DNA from 4 places in the Paenibacillus sp. FW507-14B1B genome. Region 4 is predicted to be linked to each of the others. Evidence: predicted binding sites of a transcription regulator. Region 4 holds the regulator's gene; each other region holds the start of a gene.
The links. The regulator Rex, encoded in region 4, represses fermentation and respiration genes when NADH is low (regulators of the CRP and FNR family bind a similar motif). The targets are predictions, from matches to a motif close to TTGTGAAATATTTCACAA.

Region 1: a site for Rex is predicted at 2,702-2,719, ahead of adhE (bifunctional acetaldehyde-CoA/alcohol dehydrogenase). Genes of this name have one in related genera too.
Region 2: a site for Rex is predicted at 1,186-1,203, ahead of AC3WJJ_RS01855 (cytochrome ubiquinol oxidase subunit I). Genes of this name have one in related genera too.
Region 3: a site for Rex is predicted at 1,723-1,740, ahead of AC3WJJ_RS20135 (cytochrome ubiquinol oxidase subunit I). Genes of this name have one in related genera too.

Annotation. Positions count from the first base shown of each region.
Region 1 covers NZ_JBYSWS010000001.1:1,159,352-1,163,254, forward strand. The annotation lists gene adhE (bifunctional acetaldehyde-CoA/alcohol dehydrogenase) at 14-2,626, opposite strand; gene AC3WJJ_RS05570 (Crp/Fnr family transcriptional regulator) at 2,945-3,664, shown strand; gene AC3WJJ_RS05575 (asparagine synthase) at 3,804-3,903, shown strand, end outside.
Region 2 covers NZ_JBYSWS010000001.1:418,969-422,871, reverse strand. The annotation lists gene AC3WJJ_RS01860 (phosphotransferase) at 1-816, shown strand, start outside; gene AC3WJJ_RS01855 (cytochrome ubiquinol oxidase subunit I) at 1,335-2,702, shown strand; gene AC3WJJ_RS01850 (cytochrome d ubiquinol oxidase subunit II) at 2,699-3,712, shown strand; gene cydD (thiol reductant ABC exporter subunit CydD) at 3,750-3,903, shown strand, end outside.
Region 3 covers NZ_JBYSWS010000004.1:307,998-311,900, reverse strand. The annotation lists gene cydB (cytochrome d ubiquinol oxidase subunit II) at 1-249, opposite strand, end outside; gene AC3WJJ_RS20135 (cytochrome ubiquinol oxidase subunit I) at 236-1,642, opposite strand; gene ade (adenine deaminase) at 1,920-3,710, opposite strand.
Region 4 covers NZ_JBYSWS010000001.1:994,652-998,554, forward strand. The annotation lists gene AC3WJJ_RS04665 (cell wall elongation regulator TseB-like domain-containing protein) at 1-210, opposite strand, end outside; gene AC3WJJ_RS04670 (amidohydrolase) at 239-1,540, opposite strand; gene AC3WJJ_RS04675 (redox-sensing transcriptional repressor Rex) at 1,527-2,180, opposite strand; gene dinG (ATP-dependent DNA helicase DinG) at 2,217-3,903, opposite strand, start outside.

The DNA.
Region 1 (3,903 bases), 160 kb from region 4:
GTTGTCGTTTTTGTTAGAAACGTCCATAGAATGCATTGCGATAAACATCAGCCAGCTCAGTTACAAGTGGCAGCTTTGGATTCGCAGTCGTACATTGGTCTTCAAACGCACGATCAGCCAAGTACTCTACCCGATTTTCGAAGTCCACTGGATCAATGCCAAGCTGTTGGAACGATTCTTCAATACCCAGCTTCTTGTTCAACTCACGAATGGCGTTAATCAAGCTGTTAACCCCTTCTTCCGTTGTACGAGCTGGTAATCCGAGAATGCGTGCGATCTCAGCATATCTTTCATCCGCAACGAAGTGAGTATATTTAGGCCAAGCAGCAAATTTCGTAGGCTTCTTAGCATTGTAACGAATAACGTGTGGCATTAGAATCGCATTGGTACGTCCGTGAGCCGTATGGTACTGCCCGCCCCATTTATGAGCCAAGCTGTGGTTGATACCAAGGAATGCGTTCGCAAAGGCCATACCTGCCAAAGTAGAAGCATTATGCATTTTCTCACGAGCCAACTTGTCGCCTGTCAGGGCCGACTGTTCAAGGTACTGGAATACGAGTTGAATTGCTTTGATTGCAAGACCATCGGTATAGTCGTTTGCCATAACCGATACATAAGCTTCGATCGCGTGTGTCAGAACGTCCATACCCGTGTCGGCAACAGCGGTTTTTGGCAAACTGTATACAAACTCCGGATCGATAATCGCTACATCAGGTGTCAACTCATAGTCTGCCAAAGGATACTTCGTATTTCCAAGCACTTTATCAGTAATAACTGCGAACGAGGTTACTTCCGATCCTGTACCAGATGTTGTTGGAATCGCAACAAACTTCGCTTTTTGACCGAGACGAGGGTATTTGTAAATCCGTTTACGGATGTCCATGAATTTCTGTTTTAAGTTATTGAAATCTGTATCTGGATATTCATAGAACAACCACATCGCTTTAGCAGCATCCATCGGCGATCCCCCACCAAGCGCGATAATGCAGTCAGGTTGGAATCTCTTCATCATCTCAGCACCACGTTCAACCGTTGTTGTCGATGGATCTGGCTCTACTTCAGAGAATACTTCAATGGCAACAGGAATCTGACGCTGACGCAGATAATGTTCAACTCTCTCCACATATCCGAGTTTCACCATCATTGGGTCCGTAATAATCGCTACCCGAGTAATGTCTGGCATTTTAGCAAGATACTGTGTTGATCCTTTTTCAAAATAGATTTTATTCGGCACTTTGAACCACTGCATATTCACCGTACGATGATTCACCCTTTTCACGTTAATGAGATTGACAGCACTTACGTTCGAAGATGTTGCATTGCGTCCATACGACCCACAACCGAGTGTAAGCGATGGAAGGTTAGTATTATAGATATCACCAATTCCGCCTTGCGAAGATGGCTGATTCACAAGAACACGGCAAGTTTGCATACGATCCGAGAATTTTTGAATAATATCTTCATTGTTCGAATGGATTACCGAAGAGTGACCCATACCACCAAAAGCAACGACTTCAGCAGCACGTTCTATTCCTTGCTCTGCACTCTTTACTTTGTAGCAAGCTAGAATTGGGCTAAGCTTCTCAGCCGACAGTGGGAACTTCGGTCCTACACCTTCAATCTCAGCAACAAGAATTTTCGTTCCTTCCGGTACTTCAATACCGCATGCTTCAGCGATCTTCGTTGCTGGTTGACCTACGATTGCCGGATTTACGGCACATTTATCTGCTACGATAGCACCCGCGGTTAGCTTAGCAGCTTCCTCTTTATTCACGAAGTAGCAACCACTAGCAATCATCTTTTTCTTCACTTGTTCAAAAATAGTTTCTTCTATAATAACAGCCTGTTCCGATGCACAGATCATACCGTTGTCAAAAGTTTTCGAGAGGATAAGGTCATTAACGGCTTGATCAAGATTGGCAGACTTTTCGATAAAGCATGGCACGTTACCAGGTCCAACACCAAGCGCTGGTTTACCACAGCTGTATGCTGCCTTAACCATTGCAGATCCACCAGTAGCCAGGATGCATGCAACATCAGGGTGGTTCATTAGTGTATTGGTTTTATCCATGGATGGAGCATCGATCCATTGAATACAATCTTCTGGTGCACCGTGCTTCACCGCTGCTTCTAGCAATATCTTGGCTGTTTCTCGGCTGCACTGTTGTGCGGATGGATGGAACCCGAAGATAATTGGATTTTTCGTCTTAATGGATATGAGCGCTTTAAAGATGGTGGTTGAAGTTGGGTTCGTTACTGGTGTAATCCCCATAATGATCCCAACAGGTTCAGCAATTTTCTGATAGTTACCGTATGGATTATCTTCAATTACGCCAACGGTTTTATCGTATTTAATGCTGTTGTGGATGTATTCAGTAGCGAACATATTCTTGATGATTTTGTCTTCATAGACACCTCGCCCTGTTTCTTGCACTGCCAATTTAGCTAAATGCATGTGTTTCTCCAGACCTGCAAGTGCCATTGCTTGAACAATCCCATCAATCTGCTCTTGGTTCAGAGCTTTAAACTGTTCACTTGCGCGTTTCGCTTTGTCAATTAAACCCTGAATATACTCACCTGCTGTTTGCTCTTTTACCTGAGTAACTCCATTGTTCTTGATAGCCATTCCCCTCATCCTCCTGTAAAAAAATGTTTATTATCTCTCTACACCTTGATCATATCACAGGGATCTCCAAAAAGATAGTGAATTTTTTCACAAAGTTAAATGTTTTTTTTCTGAAATGATTTGAAACGCTTACATCGCTTCTATGACGCATTTGTCTGTGTATTCTTGCACTTGTTCCCCCTTGTTTAAAGTGAAAATAATCACAATGTTTGAAATTTCGCCACTTTTACCGTGGTTTCCTCCCCCACAAGTGAATGTATTCACGTTATAATTAATTTAAATTTAACCGAAAATATGAAGGAGTTAGGGGATATAGACATGAAAACATTGGATAGTGTCATCGTAACCCAAGGAAATACCAGCTGTTTCTCGGAGCAAAATCTAAACCGTCTGCTTGTAAGCATGAAGGATCGTATCATTCCGGAAGGATCACATCTCTTTTGGGAAGGCGATTTTTCAGATAAATTATATTACATTAAGCGTGGGCGTATTAAATTAACGAAATCGACTGACGAAGGAAAAGAACTTATACTATATATGTATCAAGCTGGCGACATGGTTGGTCAGGCGGATCCATTCTTTAGCACGAAGCACAGCTTCTCGGCTGAAGTTCTTGAAGAAAGTGAAGTCGGAGTCATTGAACATAAAGATTTAGAAATCCTTATCTGCCAACACTGTGATTTTGCGATCGACTTTATGAAATGGATGGGAATCCATCATCGTATTACTCAAACGAAATTTAGAGACCTTATGATGTATGGTAAACCGGGTGCCCTTAGCTCAACGCTGATCCGTCTTAGTAACACCTATGGTGAGACTCTTGAAGATCAATCGATTCTAATTAATAAGAAAATTACACATACAGATCTATCAAATATGATCGGAGCTACTCGTGAGAGCGTAAACCGCATGCTCAGTGATCTTCGTAAGAAAGATGTCGTGGAATATATCAGCGGGATGATCGTTATTAAAGACTTAGCTGCACTTCAAGAAATATGCCACTGTGAACTATGCCCGCATGAAATTTGCCGGATCTAATCTGTTTGTATAGTTAGCCTAAAGACACCCGAATATGATATTTGATTCCGGGTGTCTTTTTGTTATGGGGTGCATAAAAAACGATACACAGTCCACAATAACGAGGTCTTTCCAAATCAATCACTAGGGAGTGTTTCGCATGAGAGAAGGTTTGATTCCTGCCGTTCTTGGAACAGTAGTATCTGCTTCTGGCGCCGCTCTATTTAGCAGCAGTAAGTACAAACTTGCCGCAACTGGAA
Region 2 (3,903 bases), 580 kb from region 4:
CGCAACACTAAAATTACTAATAAGATGAATGGAACAACAGAAGGCCAAGTCTATACTCTTGCAGTTGATGACAATCCAAAATATGTGTTTAAACTCGACAGTTCACATAATATTTATATGGTAGAACAATTGCATCAAGCTTATAAACAACACACACTTTTACCTAAACTTCTCTACACCGATCCTGAGAAAAAGTTCATCGTATATTTCTATACTGCTGGTCAAACACATTTTAATCGAGGTTCAAAAATAAACTGGCTGACACTCTTAATCCATAATCTCCTGAATCATTACAAAATCTATCAACTTACAGATAAATGGGGCTTTTGGTTAGAAGATCCTTGTCAAACTTGGCGCGATTTCATTAATCGGGGTGTTGAATATGCCCGAATTAATGTGGGTAACTTTTTACCAGCTGAGGATTATTATTTAGTGAAATCATTTGTTGAGAATATATCGACGGGTGAAGGGCATGAAAAGTATTTGCTTCACGGTGATTGTGGTGTCCATAATTTCGTGTATGATCAACAAGTACTAAATGGAGTTATTGATCCTTCACCCATGGTTGGACCTGTTTTATATGATTTTCTTTATGCGTTTTGCTCCTCACCGGATGATTTAAACCTAGAAACTTTAATTTCAACAATCACCATGCTAAAACATGTGTCTATTGAGAGATCAAGACTTATTGAAGAAGTAATCATTCAGCTTTATTGTCGTATAGGGATTTGTCTAAAACACCATCCACATGATTTAACTGAATACTTAAATGCTTGGGATTACTGGAAAGGCCTTACCTCGAACCTCAATGGATAAACCGTCGTGTCTTGACTAAGGGTAATGTTCAAATGATAATTGAAGAACTTAATGAACATAAAAAACAGTGGACCAGAGGAGTACAAAACTCTTTGGTCCATTTTTTGTAATTATGACACTGTCCACTGTGATGTTTTTCACTAAGTTGTCAGAAAAGGTTGACCTTTTCTTGAACATTCAAGGACGAACATGTGTCAGTGATTGAATTCGTGGTGAACAAAGATATAATAGCGGTACGATCAGGTTTCGCACTCGTACATTTGCCTGCATTCCATACCCGATCAATAAAGGCTCTTTAGATCTCTGTTCACTAGCTAAGTACGGTATGACACAAGAATGATGTGGGCGCAGCCAATGTAGCATCTTACTTTGTGAAAAAAATCTCTTTTTACATAGTTGAGATCGAGGTGCACCTTATACCACTTGGGTATGGATTGCAAGTAAACGACGGGCAGACCTGTTCAAAGGATTAATTTACCCCAGGATGAAACAGAAGTTTGAAAGGAGGCAGTATTATTATGGAAATGGATACGGTACTGTGGAGCAGGCTGGTGACAGGTTTGACACTTGCATTCCACGTGATTTTTGCAACAATTGGCGTCGGTATACCATTAATGATTGCAATTGCAGAGTTCATCGGGATCCGCAAGAAAGATCCCCATTATACATTGATGGCGAAGAGGTGGGCGCGAGGATTTGTCATTTCGGTTGCGGTAGGTGTCGTGACCGGTACAATCATCTCCCTGCAGCTGGCCCTGGTATGGCCGAACTTTATGAAGATGGCTGGAAACGTCATTGCACTGCCGTTATTCATGGAAGTGTTCGCATTCTTTTTTGAAGCCATTTTTCTGGGCATTTATTTGTATACCTGGGATCGATTCAAAAACAAGTATATCCACTGGCTGCTGACGATTCCAATTGTGGTCGGGGCAGGCATGTCTGCTGTGTTTATTACGACGGTCAACGGATTTATGAACCAGCCTGAAGGTTTTGTCTTGGAAGCGGGTCAATTCTCAGCGGTTGATCCGGTGCAAGCGATGCTAAATACGGCGACGTTCTCCAAGGTATTCCATGTGTTAAGCTCGGCCTATTTGACAGGGGCGATCCTTTTAGCCGGAATTGCGGCTTTTGCGATGCTGAGAAAAGGAATTTCCCCATATCACAAAAAAGCCTTGAACCTCATGATGGCCGTTGCCTTGTTGTTCGGCATGCTGAACACGCTCGCCGGGGATGTGTCCGCCAAGTTTTTGGCTGAGCATCAGCCGGAGAAGCTTGCGGCGGCAGAGTGGCATTTTGAGACGGAAAGTGGTGCGGACCTGATTCTAATGGGTTGGCTGAATGCCGAGCATGAAATTCTAGGTGCCTTGCATCTGCCGAAATTCCTTAGCTTCCTGGCCTTTGGCGACTTTAACGCTGAGGTAACGGGGCTAGAGGAATTCCCTCAAGATGAATGGCCTCCGCTTCTCGTGCATTATTTGTTTGATTTAATGGCAGGAATCGGATTCGCACTGGTTGCTATTTCGCTACTTTATTTCTTGTTTAAGATCTGGAAAAAGCGCAATGAGCTGAACAAATGGATGCTTTGGCTTATCGCACTCTGCACACCGCTCGCCTTTCTGGGTGTTGAGCTCGGCTGGTTCTATGCAGAAGTTGGGCGACAGCCATGGATAATCCGAGGAATTTTACGTGTAGAGGAAGCGGCTACGACTTCACCGACGGTAAGAACTTTATTCTTCGTCTTCTTGCTACTGTACATCGTACTTGGCATCATGTGTGTCGTTGTGTTAAGACGCTTGTTCAACAATAAGCCAGCAGAAGTTGAGATGGAGAAATGGTTAAAAGAAAATCCTAATCAGACTATAGAAAAGGGGGATCCTGCACAATGAGTTACGAATTGATTGGCATCACGGTGCTCTGGCTGTTCTTGTACGGCTATTTAATTATAGCCTCAATTGATTTCGGAGCAGGCTTCTTCGCTTTCTATGCACGTTTGACGAAGCAGGATCATTTGATTAACCGTCTGATTTCCCGTTATTTATCTCCCGTTTGGGAGATCACGAATGTATTTTTTGTTTTCTTCTATATTGGTATCGTCGGATTCTTTCCGGACACGGCCTATTATTATGGCGCAGCGCTGCTTGTTCCAGCAAGCATAGCCGTAATCCTACTTGCCATTCGCGGATCTTTCTATGCATTTGAAAATTACGGTTCCAAGAAAAGCCTTGTGTATTTGTTTTTATACGGAGCTACAGGTTTACTTATTCCGGCTTCGTTATCCGTGGCGCTGACAATATCTGAAGGCGGCTTTATTGTAAAGCTGGGTGAGACGGTTTCTCTGGATTACTGGGAGCTATTTACCAATCCGTTATCTTGGAGCATCGTCGGACTCGCCATCGTATCCGTACTGTTCATTAGCGGATCATTTCTAGCATTTTATGCTTCTCGGGCAGAGGATCACGCTGCTCTGAAGCTGATGCGTAACTATGCTCTGTTCTGGAGCACACCGACGATTATTCTTGCATTGACAGCATTCATTTTTTTGGGTCAACACAATGAACGGCATTTTCAAAACATGATGGACTTATGGTGGTTATTAGGTCTTTCCGTTGCTTTCTTCATGATCGCCATGTGGCTGATCTACAACGGACGTCGATACGGATTAGCTTTTATTTGCGTCATGCTGCAATTTTTCACTGCTTTTTTTGCATACGGAATCGGGCACTATCCTTATATTCTGGATCCGTACATCACGGTTCAGAGCAGTGCTACATCACCAGCCATGGGCTTCGCATTAGTTGCTGCATTTATTGGTGGTCTGCTCTTGTTAATCCCGTCCCTGATACTGGTCTTCAAATTATTCCTGTTTGATGCGGATTATGTAAAAGGGAAAAAGTGATTTCATTATAAGCTTGTATATAAAGGAGGAGAAAACTGTGAAAAGGAAATCCAGTCTGATTTCTCAACAAATGTCTTCACAAAGAAAAAATATAGTTCTCCTCGCAGTCATTTCACTTGCGCTTGGTGCAGCTATTTTGAGTCAGGCTGGATTACTTGCTGAAGCGGTCCAGCGGGTTTTCGTGGAGCGTG
Region 3 (3,903 bases), on a different contig from region 4:
ATAGAATCCACTAAAAAGCGTTGCATACCAGTTCGGGAAGGCGGCAAACATTGCGCCACCTGCCGTGAGCAGCCATACTTCATTCGCATCCCAGAAAGGACCAATGGAGTTAATGAGAACTCGCCTTTGGCTATCATTTTTGGCTAAGAACTGTGTAGACATACCTACACCGAAGTCGAAACCTTCCAAGAAGAAAAACCCGATAAACAGAACGGCAACTAGTACGAACCACAACTCATTTAGAGACATTGCCGTATCCCTCCTTATTGAATGGGTCAGCTGCATTGTGATCGTCTTCTTCCGCAGCAAATGGCCCTTTCTTAATTACTTTAACGAACAGATAAGCCATTACCGCAGCCAATACAGCGTAAATCGTGCTGAATGCAATGAGTGAGAACAGGATGGAACCTGCGCTTACATTCGGTGAAATACTATCTGCTGTCTGAATTAATCCGAAAACAGTCCAAGGTTGACGTCCAATTTCTGTCATAATCCATCCAGCTGTATTTGCGATGAACGGCAGTGAAATACTAAACAGCAATGCATACCAGAACCATTTTCCTGCTTTTTCTACTTTCTTACGGAACGTCAGCCATGCGCCATACAAGCCCAGCAGAATCATAGCGGAACCCGCAGCAACCATGATACGGAAGCTCCAGAATGTCGTGCGAACTGGCGGAATGTAGTCCCCAGGTCCATACTGCTGCTCATACTGTGCCTGCAATTCTTTCATCCCGATAACTTCACCAGAGAATTTGCTGTAGGACAGGAAGCTAAGCAGATAAGGAACTTTAAATTCTGCCTTATTTGTCTGATTCTCCGGATCAATCGAGGCAACAACCGTCCAAGGAGCCGGGTCATCACTCGTTTCCCACAAAGCTTCTGCAGCAGCCATCTTCATAGGCTGTGTATCAACCAAGTACTGTGCTTGTTGGTGGCCGTAGACAGCAACGAGCACGGAAGAGATAAGCGCGACAATAATTGCAATGTTAAATGATTTTTTGAAAAACTCGATATCTTTCTTCTTAAGCAACTTATATGCACTAACACCCGTAATCAAGAATGCACCTGTAGCCAGTGCACCAAAGATCGTATGCGGGAACTCAACCAAGAGCTGACCATTTGTAATAATGGCTAGGAAATCATTCATTTCCGCACGTCCATTATTAATCTCAAATCCGACCGGACGCTGCATGAACGAGTTAGCAGCCAAGATCCAGAATGCTGACATCAGCGTACCGAAGGATACGAGCCATATGCTAAGCAAGTGAACTTTCTTGGACACACGGTCCCATCCGAAAATCCAAAGACCGATAAACGTAGATTCTAGGAAAAACGCAAGCAATGCTTCAATGGCAAGCGGTGCTCCAAACACATCCCCGACAAACCGGGAGTAGTCGGACCAGTTCATACCAAACTGGAATTCTTGCAATATACCTGTAACGACCCCGACAGCAAAGTTAATGAGGAACAGTTTCCCCCAGAATTTTGCCATCTTCTTGTATATTTCCTTGCCCTTGACGACATACATCGTCTCCATTATGGCAATCAGAAACGCCAAACCGATGGACAACGGAACAAAGATGAAATGAAAAATGGTTGTCGAAGCGAACTGAATTCGCGCGAGCATAACCGGATCCATAATATACCCCTTCCTTTTGGTCACGTAATAATGCTTCAAAATTTATCTTTAATTATTTTCGCAGACCGCCGTTATAAGAATTGTGATCTTTATCACATATAAGCAACTTGAAAGGGGTTAAATAGTTATGAATTTGTGACGAAAATCACGTTGTTGTCAAAAATAAAAAAAGTCACCTTTTAAAGGTAACTCTTATGACTATATTTGCTACAAAAACATAAGAAGAGTTGCCCAATCTAGGACAACTCTTCCGCCTTATACGGTTGTTAAACTTTACTTAAATTTCTGTCTCAATTAATTTGAATTCCGTCACATCAGCCAAGCCACGGTTCGTAATACGAATATCTGGAATGACTGGCAAAGCGATCAATGAAAAGGTCATAAAAGGTGCATTTAGTGGACAACCAAGCTCTTTCCAAGCTTCTTCCATTGCCACCACTTCAGCCGCTACGGTCTCAAGCGGACGGTCTGCCATGAGTCCAGCTACAGGCATAGCTACTTTGGCAAGCACTTTACCGTCTTGTACAACAACCATCCCTCCGCCACATGCAGCAAGCTCGTTAGCTGCAAATGCCATATCTTCAGGATTCGCCCCCATGACAAGCAGGTTATGGCTGTCATGAGCTACCGTAGAAGCTACGGCACCGGATTTGATCTGGAATCCATTAGCGAATCCAAGAGAAATCTGTCCTGTTCCTTTATGCCGTTCAATACATGCAATCCGAATAATATCCTGTGCCGGATCTGGCTGAATAATACCATCGACTACCGGAAGGGATGCCGTTACTTTAGCAGTACGAGCACTATTCTCAATCGCACCTACGACATTGACCCGGGTCTGATCCGCATGTTTTTTGCTACGGAGTAGAAAATCATCGGCTACAAGTGGCCTTTGAAGTCGTACGGAGCTTCGAGCTTCGGCTGGATATTCATAAACCGGGAATTCCTTCACGATCTTACCGGATTCAGCAACGATCTCACCATCTGCAATAACAAGTGAAGGCATCATCTGTTGCAAGTCATCAATGAGCAGAATATCTGCCGATTTGCCTGGCGCGATACTTCCAATGTCCTTATCCATTCCAAAGTAACGAGCGACATTGATTGTACCCATCTGAATCGCAGTAACCGGATCAACACCTTCTTCAATCGCTCGGCGTACAACATGATTCAGGTGGCCCAAATTCAGAAGCGTCATTGGATATACATCATCGGTGACAAGGGTAATATTATCTGTACGTACCTTATCTTCTGTAACGACTTTTATAACTTCCTTCACGTCATGCCATGCGGAGCCTTCACGAATCATCAAATGCATACCAAGGCGAACCTTCTGCAATGCCTGCTCACGGGTTACTGTCTCATGACAAGAATCCACACCCGAAGCTAAATAGGCTTGTAGCATACGCTCATCGTCTGATGGGAAATGCCCTGTGACAGCTTTACCCGCCTTAAGCGTTGCTTCAATCTCACCACACATCGTCTCATCACCAAATACGACACCAGGGAAATTCATAACCTCGCCAAGGCCTTCCACGCCCGGCCATTTCAATCCTGCTTCGATATCAGCTACCCCAAGGGCTGCACCGGCGTCTTCAAGATCTGTGGTTGCAGGCACACATGAAGGGAACGTCGTAAATACTTTAAGTGGAAGTTGTTGTCCCTCCTCATGCATCCAGCGCACACCATCTGAGCCAAATACGTTCGCAATCTCATGCGGGTCCATAAAAATAGCCGTTGTGCCTTTTGCCATCGCCGCTTTAGCAAATTCCGTTACCGTCAGCATCGTGCTCTCTACATGCATATGTCCATCCAGCAGACCTGGAGTGATATACCGTCCATTTGCCTGGATCACTTTTGTATGTTCACCAATGGTATGATCTGCTTGACCGATGTATGCGATTCTACCAAATGCAATTGCGATATCTACATGCTCTTGAAGTTCTCCGGTAAACACATTGACCAATGTACCATCTTTGATCACGGTTTCTGCCGCTGCCTTCCCCATTGCGATCTGTCCGAGTTGATAACTAACCTCGTAACGCTTCTGTCTCTTCTGCGAACTCATGTATGACACTCCCTTATTCAAATATAAAGTCATCTAGCTACAGGCTTCCCTTTGAACACACACAAAATAACCCGGACAGCGTCTTCTGTCCGGGTTATCGACCATACACGAAAAAGAGAGATTATGGAAGTCGATCTATGCGTTTTATAGAACAGGCACAGCATCTATTCCTGTGGCCCTGATTTCTGTTATT
Region 4 (3,903 bases):
AATAACCCAATACAAACTATCCTTGTCCCAAACTGATTTATAAGTTTTATCCCTCTTAATCAGTCCACCATGTTCTTGAGCTGCTATAATAGCCGCATTTTCTTCTTTCCAAGTATCAGACATGACATAAGAATAATAAATTTGACAAGCCAATAATATGAGCAGAATTCCAGAAACGCTGGAGAGTATCCACTTTGTTTTTTTCTTCAATCTGCGTTCCTCGCTCCCTTGTTATTCCCTAAAGGGTTAACAGCCGTTCGAACGCACTTTGGGCTTCACGGCGAATCTTCTCTTCATCAAGCGTTAAACAATTACCATTCTTGACGATCTGTTTACCATCGACCCATACATGTTCCACATCCTTCGCACTTGCTGAATAGACGGCATGTGAGATGAAATCCGTGTGTGGTAAGAAATGGGCTTGATCCGTATTCAACGCAATAAAATCTGCTTTCATTCCTGGAGCTAGCGTACCAATTTCATCTAAGAATAGAGATTTAGCTCCATAGATGGTACCCATACGAAGTGCTTCCGATGCAGGTATTGCTGTCGGATCACCCGTAACACCTTTATGGATGAGAGCTGCTAAGCGCATTTCCTCGAACATATCCAGGTTGTTATTGCTAGCGGGACCATCTGTTCCTAAAGATACCGTAACACCTGCTTTAAGAAGCTCTGGCACCCTCGCTACACCACTTGCCAGTTTAAGATTACTCCCTGGGTTGTGAGACACAGCAACATTATGAGCTGCCAAAATTTCGATCTCTTCATCCGTTAAATGAACTCCATGCGCTACTAAAGTCGGTCTGGAGAACACACCTAGCTTTTGTAAATGAGCTACGGGTCTCAGACCATAATCCTGGACATTTTGCTGTACTTCTGCAGCGGTTTCGGACATATGTGTATGCAGTGGCAGATCCAGATCGTGTGCAACCTGAACAAATTTCTCAATGTAATCTGGAGGGCAAGTATATGGAGCATGTGGTGATATCATCGTTGTTATACGGCCGTCTGCTTTTCCATGCCAATCCTTGGCGAAAGCTGTAGCCTCATCCAATTTATGCTTCTGAACCTCTGGCGAACATAGTCCAATTACACCACGGGTTAACACACCACGCATGCCTGATTGTTCCGTTACTGCAGCGACCTGATCCATATGGTCGTACATATCCAGGTACGTTGTAGTGCCGCCTTTAAGCATTTCAACTAGCGAAAGGGAGGAACCCCAATATACATCATTCGCCGTGAATTTAGCTTCCATTGGCCACATTTTCTCCTGCAGCCATACCTGAAGTGCGAGGTCATCTCCATATCCACGGAGAAGTGACATCGCTGTATGTCCATGCGTATTGATTAAACCGGGCATAAAGAAAAGATGCGTACCATCAATGATTTCAATATCGGCCTCGACCTGCGGTTCTTCTTCGCCAAGGTAAGTTATACGATCATTCTCGACGACCATATATCCACACAGAATAGATTTCTCTTCCTGGAGGACAGCAAAGGTACCATTTTTGATCATCCACTTATGATTCGTCATGTTCGGCATCTTCCTTTCCGTTAACTAAGTAATAGGCCAAACTTTGAAGGTCTGTCGTGAAATCCGCCGTATGGATGCGAATTTGTGGTGGAGCTTTCAGAATCGTTGGAGCAAAATTGAGAATCGCTTCAATCCCCGCTGATATCAAACTATCTGCTACAGCTTGCGCCTCGACATCAGGAACTGTAATAATACCGATCCGAATTCCCTTCTCCTTGATTGTTGAAGTCAATTCTTCCATAGGCTGAACAACGATATTGTTAATGGATGTACCCACTTTCGGAGTATAAGCATCGAATATAGCTACAATCTTCATATTATCTTTCAAGAATGCGTTGTAGTTAGACAAGGCATGTCCAAGATTACCTGCACCAACAAGCACTACATTAATCTGCTGATCCAGTTTCAGTATATGCCGGATTTTTTCGATTAGGTATGTGACATCGTAGCCAATTCCCTTTCTACCGAAATCTCCGAAATAAGCAAGATCCTTGCGAATCTGTGCTGGGTTCAAATCTAGTTTTTGTCCTAACTCTTGCGAGGACACGGTTGCTACCTCCCGAACATGAAGTTCGTTTAGGTAACGTAAGTAAACGGGCAGTCTGCGTACTACGGCCTCCGAAATTTTTTCCGATTTCATGCATGCTCCCCCTAATAATAAACTCAAAATAATATTCTAATGTTCCTCTTCCTTCCCCATCCACTCCGTGATCCGAGAAACCATTTGCTCTGTTGGCATATGCTCCATCTTCGGTCCAGGTAGTGAATACAAGAAGTGCTTACCATAGTATGATTCAATTACACGGGTATCATATACAATGACGATTCCTTTATCTTGTGCTGTTCTTACAAGGCGTCCGAAGCCTTGTTTAAAGCGAATAACAGCCTGTGGCACAGATAGCTTCATGAATGGATTCTTCTTTTGTTGTTGAAGTAATTCACTCTTCGCCTCAACAAGCGGATGATTTGGCGGTTGAAATGGCAATCGGACAATAGCAAGGCACGTTAGAGCCTCCCCTGGAATATCAACACCTTCCCAGAACGAACTAGTTCCCAAAAGAACGGAAGCACTGCTATCTTGAAACCTGCGAATCAGCTTCGTTCGACTCGTTCCATCCATGCCTTGTCCAAGAACAGCGATGTCACTAGATGACAAGGCTTCTTTCAGAGGCTCATAAACCTGACGAAGCATACGGTAAGAGGTGAATAGCACTAACATGCGCCCACGCGTCACCATGGCCGTATCTGATAGAGATTGGACCAAAGTATTTACGAACAAAGGATCTCCAACGGTTCCCTTTACGCTCGGAAAGTCTCTTGGAATTAACAATAATGCTTGCTCCCGGTAATTAAAAGGAGAAGGAAGTTGAACGGTGTTTAATCGTCCTTGTTCCGAAGCTTCTTGAAGTCCCAAGTTATCAATCATATACTGAAACGATTTATCCACAGATAGGGTAGCAGACGTTAGGATCACGCTCTGTTTCTTGTCAAAAAATAATTCCTTCAACTGACTACTTACATCAACAGGTACCGCGTACATCTGCAATGATTTGCTGCGGAAATTCCCATTGGCCTCCATCCAGTAAACAATACCGTCATCATTCAAAGTCATAAAAAACTTCAAATTCTCACGATGTGAAGCCAAATCCTTAAAGAGTCCATTAATATCCGTAATCAAACTATCTGCACTGTAATCATCCAGTTCTTCACGAATCTCAGAAGTGAGTCGATCACCCTGTCGAACCACGTCACCTAAGGTTACATATATTTGATTCTCAAGTTCTGTTAAGCTAACCCAATCCTTAGGTTTCTTGGACGGCGAAAGACGAAGTGTAAATTGCCCCGACTCACCTGAAGTATCTCCACGCTCAGGTAAAAGACCAAAAAGGAGATCATTTAGGCGATCCCAACTCTCCTTAACCGTCAGAAGATCAGGATAGATCCGATCAATGACTGCTGTCCAATCCCCTGCCTTCTCATGTGCTGAGGTTTGAAGCAATTGACGCAGTGCTGGCAACTGTCCATTCCGGCTATCCTTATATAGGCGGGTCAGTGTATGAACCACAGTGAAATACTTCAAATTAAGCCCTAGATGCTTACCTGCCACATCTTCTAAATGATGTGCTTCATCTATGACAAGCCGTTCATAAGATGGCAAGAGCTGATGATTAGCCTTCACATCAGTGAACAATTTCGAATGATTCGTGATGACCACATCCGCAATTCCCGCTTCGTGTTTCGCACGATGGTAGAAGCATTTACGGAACCACGGGCAAGCACGGCCCAAACAAGAGTCCGATTCACTTGCAACCGTCTCCCAGTAATCTCCGCCCCGACCTCCAAGGTTAAGCTCTTCATCATCC